2 regions of the Streptomyces sp. NPDC048659 genome follow, and region 1 is predicted to be linked to the other one. Evidence: riboswitches for the same ligand, from Rfam matches in the RefSeq annotation. Region 1 holds a riboswitch; the other holds the start of a gene.
What was found. Region 1 has a riboswitch for ZMP and ZTP ahead of glyA (serine hydroxymethyltransferase). Riboswitches for the same ligand answer to the same signal wherever they lie in the genome.

Region 2: another riboswitch for ZMP and ZTP. It lies ahead of AB0C99_RS11110 (bifunctional 5,10-methylenetetrahydrofolate dehydrogenase/5,10-methenyltetrahydrofolate cyclohydrolase); the one in region 1 lies ahead of glyA (serine hydroxymethyltransferase).

What each region holds. Positions count from the first base shown of each region.
Region 1 is NZ_JBEZHM010000113.1:113-3,624, reverse strand. Features, by position in the region: gene trpS (tryptophan--tRNA ligase) at 1-470, opposite strand, end outside; gene glyA (serine hydroxymethyltransferase) at 576-1,859, opposite strand; ZMP/ZTP riboswitch at 1,928-2,018, opposite strand; gene rocD (ornithine--oxo-acid transaminase) at 2,124-3,332, shown strand.
Region 2 is NZ_JBEZHM010000010.1:163,114-166,625, reverse strand. Features, by position in the region: gene AB0C99_RS11115 (hypothetical protein) at 1-714, opposite strand, end outside; gene AB0C99_RS11110 (bifunctional 5,10-methylenetetrahydrofolate dehydrogenase/5,10-methenyltetrahydrofolate cyclohydrolase) at 879-1,733, opposite strand; ZMP/ZTP riboswitch at 1,762-1,866, opposite strand; gene AB0C99_RS11105 (GAF domain-containing protein) at 2,148-3,386, shown strand; gene AB0C99_RS11100 (aldehyde dehydrogenase family protein) at 3,436-3,512, shown strand, end outside.

The sequences.
Region 1 (3,512 bases):
TGCTGGCGCTGGTCCTCGCCGACCGGGACCTGGTGGGCCTGGTAGAGCAGGATGTCCGCGACCTGGAGGATCGGGTACGTGAAGAGGCCGACGGTCGCGTTGCCCGCGCCCTGCTTGGCCGACTTGTCCTTGAACTGCGTCATGCGGGACGCCTCGCCGAAGCCCGTGAGGCAGTTCATCAGCCAGGCGAGCTGCGTGTGCTCGGGCACGTGGCTCTGCACGAAGAGGGTGCAGCGCTCCGGGTCGAGGCCCGCGGCCAGCAGCTGGGCGGCGGCGAGCCGGGTGTTGGCGCGCAGCGCGGCGGGGTCCTGCGGGACCGTGATGGCGTGCAGGTCCACCACCATGTAGAAGGCGTCGTGGGACTCCTGCAGCGCCACCCACTGGCGGACGGCGCCGAGGTAGTTGCCGAGGTGGAACGAGCCTGCGGTGGGCTGGATTCCGGAGAGCACACGAGGACTGTCAGAGGCCATGCTCATCATTCTCTCAGGTGCCCGGCGCGATCCCGGACTGCCCTCGCTGCCGTGTGACGCACCTCCCTCCCGGGGCGGGGAGGGAGGTGCGCGGGGCCGGTCCGGTCAGGCGGGCAGGCCCGGGGCCGGGTGGGCCGCCATCAGCTCGGCGACCTCCGCGCGCACGGCGGCCAGGGCCGCCTCGTCGCCCTTGCCCGCCGCCGTGACGGCGCGGTCGATCCACTCCGCGACCTGCGGCATGTGCGTCACGTCCAGGCCCCGGGAGGTCAGGGACGGGGTGCCGATCCGGATGCCGGACGGGTCGAAGGGCTTGCGGGTGTCGTACGGCACGGTGTTGTAGTTCACGACGATGCCCGCCCGGTCCAGGGCCTTCGCGGCGATCTTGCCGGGGACCTCCTTCGGGGTCAGGTCGATCAGGATCAGGTGGTTGTCGGTGCCGCCGGAGACCAGGTCGAAGCCGCGGGCCAGCAGCGCCTCCGCGAGCGCCTTGGCGTTGGCGACGACCGCGTGCGCGTACGTACGGAACGAGGGCTGGGCCGCCTCCCGCAGGGCCACCGCGATGGCGGCGGTGGTCTGGTTGTGCGGGCCGCCCTGGAGGCCGGGGAAGACCGCCTTGTCGAGGGCCTTCGCGTGCTCCGCGCGGGACATCAGCATCGCGCCGCGCGGGCCGCGCAGGGTCTTGTGGGTGGTCGTCGAGACCACGTCGGCGTGCGGCACCGGGGACGGGTGGGCGCCGCCCGCGATCAGGCCCGCGATGTGCGCCACGTCCGCGACCAGCACCGCGCCGGCCTCGCGGGCGATCTCGCCGAACGCGGCGAAGTCGATCGTGCGGGGCAGCGCGGTGCCGCCGCAGAAGATCACCTTCGGCCGCTCCTTGAGCGCGAGCTCGCGCACCTGGTCGAAGTCGATCAGCCCGTCCTCGTGGCGCACGCCGTACTGGACGCCCCGGAACCAGGTGCCGGTGGCCGAGACGCCCCAGCCGTGGGTGAGGTGGCCGCCCATCGGCAGGGCCATGCCCATGACCGTGTCGCCGGGGTTCGCGAACGCCAGGTACACGGCGAGGTTGGCCGGGGAGCCGGAGTAGGGCTGCACGTTCGCGTGCTCGACGCCGAAGAGGGCCTTGGCGCGGTCCACGGCCAGGCTCTCGACCTGGTCGATGACCTGCTGGCCCTCGTAGTAGCGGCGGCCCGGGTAGCCCTCGCTGTACTTGTTCTGGAGCACCGTGCCGGAGGCTTCCAGGACGGCGGCGGAGACGTAGTTCTCGCTCGGGATGAGCCGCAGGGTCTCCGCCTGGAGCCGCTCCTCCGCGCCGACGAGGGCGGCGAGGTCGGGATCGGCGGCGGCGAGGGCGGGGTGGGTGGTGGCGTGGGTGGTGGGGTGCGTCGTCATGGCGTCGCTCCGGGGTTCGGCGGGACGGTCCCGGGACGCCTCGGCGCCGCACGGGACCCGGTCGGTTCCCGTGATGCCCAGGCGGGCGGCACCTCGTGTGGCTGGCCGCGCGCGGCTCCCCCGGGGTCGTTTCCCCGTACGCCAGTCGCCGTGCGTGTTTCCAGCCTAGCGGGCGTGCCGTCACGCGAGGTTTCCCCGTCCGGCATCCGAGCGACGATAAGAAAGGGGACACCAGCCCCTGGCCGCAGGACGAACGGAGATCCCGTGTCGAGGACGCAAGACGAGATCGCTGCCGCGGACGCGCACAGCGCCCACAACTACCACCCCCTGCCCGTGGTCGTCGCCACCGCCGAAGGCGCGTGGGTGACCGACGTCGAGGGGCGCCGCTACCTGGACATGCTCGCCGGGTACTCGGCGCTCAACTTCGGGCACCGCAACCCGCGGCTGCTGGACGCGGCACGGGCGCAGCTCGACCGCGTGACGCTCACCTCCCGCGCCTTCCACCACGACCGCTTCGGCGAGTTCTGCGGGCGGCTGGCCGCGCTGTGCGGCAAGGAGGCGGTGCTGCCGATGAACACGGGCGCGGAGGCCGTGGAGACGGCGGTGAAGACGGCGCGGAAGTGGGGGTACGAGGTGAAGGGCGTGCCGGACGGGCACGCGAAGATCGTGGTGGCGGCCAACAACTTCCACGGCCGCACGACGACGATCGTCAGCTTCTCCACGGACCACGAGGCCCGCGCCCACTACGGGCCGTACACGCCGGGCTTCGAGATCGTGCCGTACGGGGACCTCACCGCCCTGGAGGCGGCGGTCACCGAGAACACGGTCGCCGTGCTCGTCGAGCCGATCCAGGGCGAGGCGGGGGTGCTGGTGCCGCCGGCGGGCTATCTGCGCGGGGTGCGGGAGCTGACCTCGCGGCGGGGCGTGCTGTTCATGGCCGACGAGATCCAGTCGGGGCTCGGGCGCACGGGGCGCACCTTCGCGTGCGAGCACGAGGGCGTGGTGCCCGACGTGTACGTGCTGGGCAAGGCGCTCGGGGGCGGTGTGGTGCCGGTCTCGGCGGTGGTCGCGGACCGGGACGTGCTCGGGGTGTTCCGGCCGGGTGAGCACGGGTCGACGTTCGGCGGGAATCCGCTGGCCTGCGCGGTGGCGCTGGAGGTCATCGCGATGCTGGAGACCGGCGAGTACCAGCAGCGGGCCACCGAGCTCGGCGACCATCTGCACGCGGAGCTGGGGCTGCTCGTGGGCGGCGGCGCGGTGGAGGAGGTGCGCGGGCGCGGGCTGTGGGCCGGGGTGGACGTGGCGCCCTCGGTCGGCACGGGGCGGGAGGTGTCGGAGCGGCTGATGGGGCGGGGGGTGCTGGTGAAGGACACCCACGGGTCCACCATCCGGATCGCTCCGCCGCTGGTCGTGAGCAAGGAGGACCTGGACTGGGGGCTGGCGCAGCTGCGGGAGGTGCTGGCCGGGGGGTGAGGAGGGGGCCCGGGGGCGGGCGAGGGGCCGGGGGCGAGGGGCCCGGGGGTGAGCAGGGGGCCCGGGGAGTGAGGGGGCCCGGGGCGCCGGGCGGGCGCGGGCGGCCCGTGGCCGGGCGGGGGTGGAGCGGGGGTGGGGGTGTTCCGGACTGCGACCTCCACTTCGCTTCGCTCGTTCCGG
Region 2 (3,512 bases), on a different contig from region 1:
GTCGTCGCCGAGCAGATAACTGGTGCGGTACGGGTACTGGACGAAGGTCGTCCAGCGGGTGCCGAGCGGCTGGTCGGCGGCCTTGCGGCGGAGCAGCGCCCGGCACAGCTCGGCGGCGGCGTCCCGGACGGCCCGGTCGTCGGCGTACCGGCCGGTGAGCCGCAGCCGGGCGACGACCTCGGCGTCGTGCGGCGTGTCGCAGGCGCGGCGGACGACGGTGCCGGGCGCGTCGCGGTCGATGTCGAAGCAGGCGCCGGTGTGCAGCCGGTCGTACGGGGTGCCCGTGGGCGCGGCCGTGCGGTGCGTGTCCGGCTGCGGCGTCCTGCTGGCGGTGGCCGGGGCCGTGGGCGTGACGGCGGGCGCGGCGGGGGCGGTGCGGATCTGGCGCGGTTTCGGCGCCCGGGTCGGTTCCGGGGTGCGGGAGGGCCGCTGCGAGGGGCTCGCGCCGCGCGTGGAGGGCCCCCGGCCGGGCGTGTCGTACGGCGTGTCGGACCGGCCTCCGGCGGGTCCCGCGTCCGGGGGCGGCGCGGTGCCCGCCGCGGCGCGCGTGGGGCCGGTGGCGCGCGGCGGGCGCGCGTCGGAGCCGCCGCGGGCGGTGAGGGCGACCGAGAGGAACAGGACCGCGGCCAGCGCCAGGACCAGCAGGGCGCCGGCGCCCGGCCGCCGAGGGGGCCGGGCGCCGCGGGACGGGGATGCCGTCGGCGGGTGGAGCATAGGGAACAGGTTCACCCGGCGTCGCCCATGTGGCGAGCGATATCCGTGACTTGGGCACCGCTCGTACAGAACCGTGACAATCCCGCTGCTGGGGCGAGACCCCGATCACGGGCGGAGGAGCACGGAAGGGACATCCCGGGCGGGTTGGCCACGGTCCGGGCGGGTCACAGTCCGAGCTGGCGCTCGGCCCCCTCGACGGTCTGGGCGAGCAGGACGGCGATGGTCATCGGGCCGACGCCGCCGGGGACGGGGGTGATGAGGGAGGCCCGCTCGGCGGCGCTCGCGAAGTCGACGTCGCCGACGTTGCCCGGGTTGTAACCGGCGTCGATGACGACGGCGCCCGGCTTGATGTCCTCGCCCTTGATGAAGGCGGGCTTGCCGACGGCGGCGACGAGGATGTCGGCCTCGCGGACGGCGGCGGAGAGGTCGGTGGTGCGGGAGTGGCAGTAGGTGACGGTGGCGTCGCGGCCGAGGAGGAGCAGTCCGGCCGGCTTGCCGAGGATGGCGCTGCGGCCGACGACGACGGCCCGCTTGCCGCTGAGCTCCACGTCGTACGCGTCGAGCAGGCGCATGATGCCGCCGGGGGTGCAGGAGACGAAGCCGGGCAGGCCGAAGCCCATGGCGGCGAAGGAGGCCATGGTGACGCCGTCGACGTCCTTCTCCGGGGCGATGGCCTCGAAGGCGGCGCGCTCGTCGATGTGCGGGCCGACGGGGTGCTGGAGCAGGATGCCGTGGACCTCGGGGTCCTCGGAGAGCGCGGTGATCGCGGCGACGAGTTCCTCGGTGGTCGTGGCGGCGGGCAGCTCGACGTGCTTGGAGCGGATTCCGGCCTTCGCGCAGCGGTTCTGCTTCATCTTGACGTACGTGACGGAGGCCGGGTCGGCGCCGACGAGGACGGTCGCGAGGCAGGGGGTGGTGCCGGTGCGGCGGGTGATCTCGGCGGCGCGGACGGCGGTCTCCTCGACCGTGCGGCGGGCGAGGGCGGTGCCGTCCATGAGGCGGGCGGTGCTGGTGGACATGGGCCACTCCTGGGCGTCGACGATGACCGGTGGATGCCCAGGCGCGCGACGACGGCACGGCCGCGTGATGAGCGCGTCCGCCGGGCCGCTCCCCGGTGGTGATCCACCTCCAGCGCCAGTCACGGCCCGGGACCACTGTACGTGACGGTCCTCCTGACGGGTACCTGACGGGCGCCCGGGACGGGCACCGGCGGGTACCGGACAGGGGGCATATGCACGTCCGCCAAGACGCTTGTCGGCGCCTCGCGCGCGCACGACGATGGCCTCCACGAGGCGAACGACCGCGCCGGGGAGGCCGAGTTGAACGAACCGTTGACCGCCGCGACGGGCGCGGCGGGCGGGACGGGCTGGACGGGCACGACGGGCGGTACGGCTGCGACAGGCGCGGCGGAAGGTGCGGGCGGGGCCGGTGCGGTGCGGCGGGCGTACGAGGCGTTCACGGCCGGCGGCCCGCTCGGGGTGCCGCCGGTGCGCCCGCTGGTCGCGGAGTCCTGGCGGCGCTCGGTGCGGGCGCGGGTGAGCCCGGACGGCGGGGCTCGGGTCGAGCTGGACGAGGACGAGCTGGCGGGGCACCGCGAGGAGCATCCGCTGGCGGCGGTGATGCCGGTGATCCGGGAGCTGATGGGGACGTACGCGCGGGACGGCGAGCATCTGATCGCGGTGTGCGACGCGGCGGGGCGGATGCTGTGGGTGGAGGGGCATCCGGGGACGCTGCGCAGCGCGGGGCGGATGAACTTCGTGCCGGGGGCGCGCTGGTCGGAGACGGCGGCGGGGACGAACGCGCCGGGCACGGCGCTCGCGATGGACCGGCCGGTGCAGGTGTGCGCGGCGGAGCACTTCCAGCGCCCGGCGCAGGCGTGGACGTGTGCGGCGGCGCCGGTGCACGACCCGCGCGACGGGCGCCTCCTCGGCGCGGTGGACATCACGGGCGGGGCGGGTCTCGCGCATCCGCACAGCCTGGCGTTCGTGCAGGCGGTGGCGCGGGCGGCGGAGTCGCAGCTGGCGCTGCTGGCGCCCGCCCCGGCCGCCGCCCGGCCACGGCTGTCGGCGCTGGGCCGCGACGAGGCGCTGCTCCGGACCGGCGGGCGGCGGCTGCGGCTGAGCCGGCGGCACAGCGAGATCCTGGCGGTGCTGGCGCACCGGCCGGAGGGGGTGGGCGGCGACGAGCTGCTGACGCTGCTGTACGAGGACGGGGCGGTCACGCCGGTGACGCTGCGGGCGGAGCTGTCCCGGCTGCGGGGCCTGCTGGGTCCGGAGCTGCTGGCCTCGCGCCCGTACCGGCTGACCGGGGAGGTCGACGCGGACTTCCTGACGGTGGACCGGCGGCTTGTGTCGGGGGCGCTGGCGACGGCGATCGGGGAGTACGCGGGGCCGCTGCTGCCGGGCTCGCGGGCGCCGGGGGTGGTGCGGCTGCGGGAGCGGCTGGCGGGGCGGCTGCGGGCGGCGCTGGTGGACCGGGCCGATCCGGGACTGCTGGCCGACTGGGCGTACAGCGCCTGGGGCGAGGACGACCTCGCGGTGTGGCGGGCGCTGGCGGCGGCCGTGCCGGCGGCGCAGGCTCCGGCCGTACGGGCGCGGCTGACCGCGCTGGACGCCGAACTGGGCGCGGGCGCAACGGGCTTGCAACGTCGGGCGGCGCAGACTCGGCGCTGAGCAGAGCCGGCCCGGGACGGCCGGCGCGGTACGAGGAGAGGCCAGAGCCATGACGCGTTACGCCGCACCCGGCACCGAGGGTTCGATCATGTCGTACGAGCCCCGCTACGACCACTGGATCGGCGG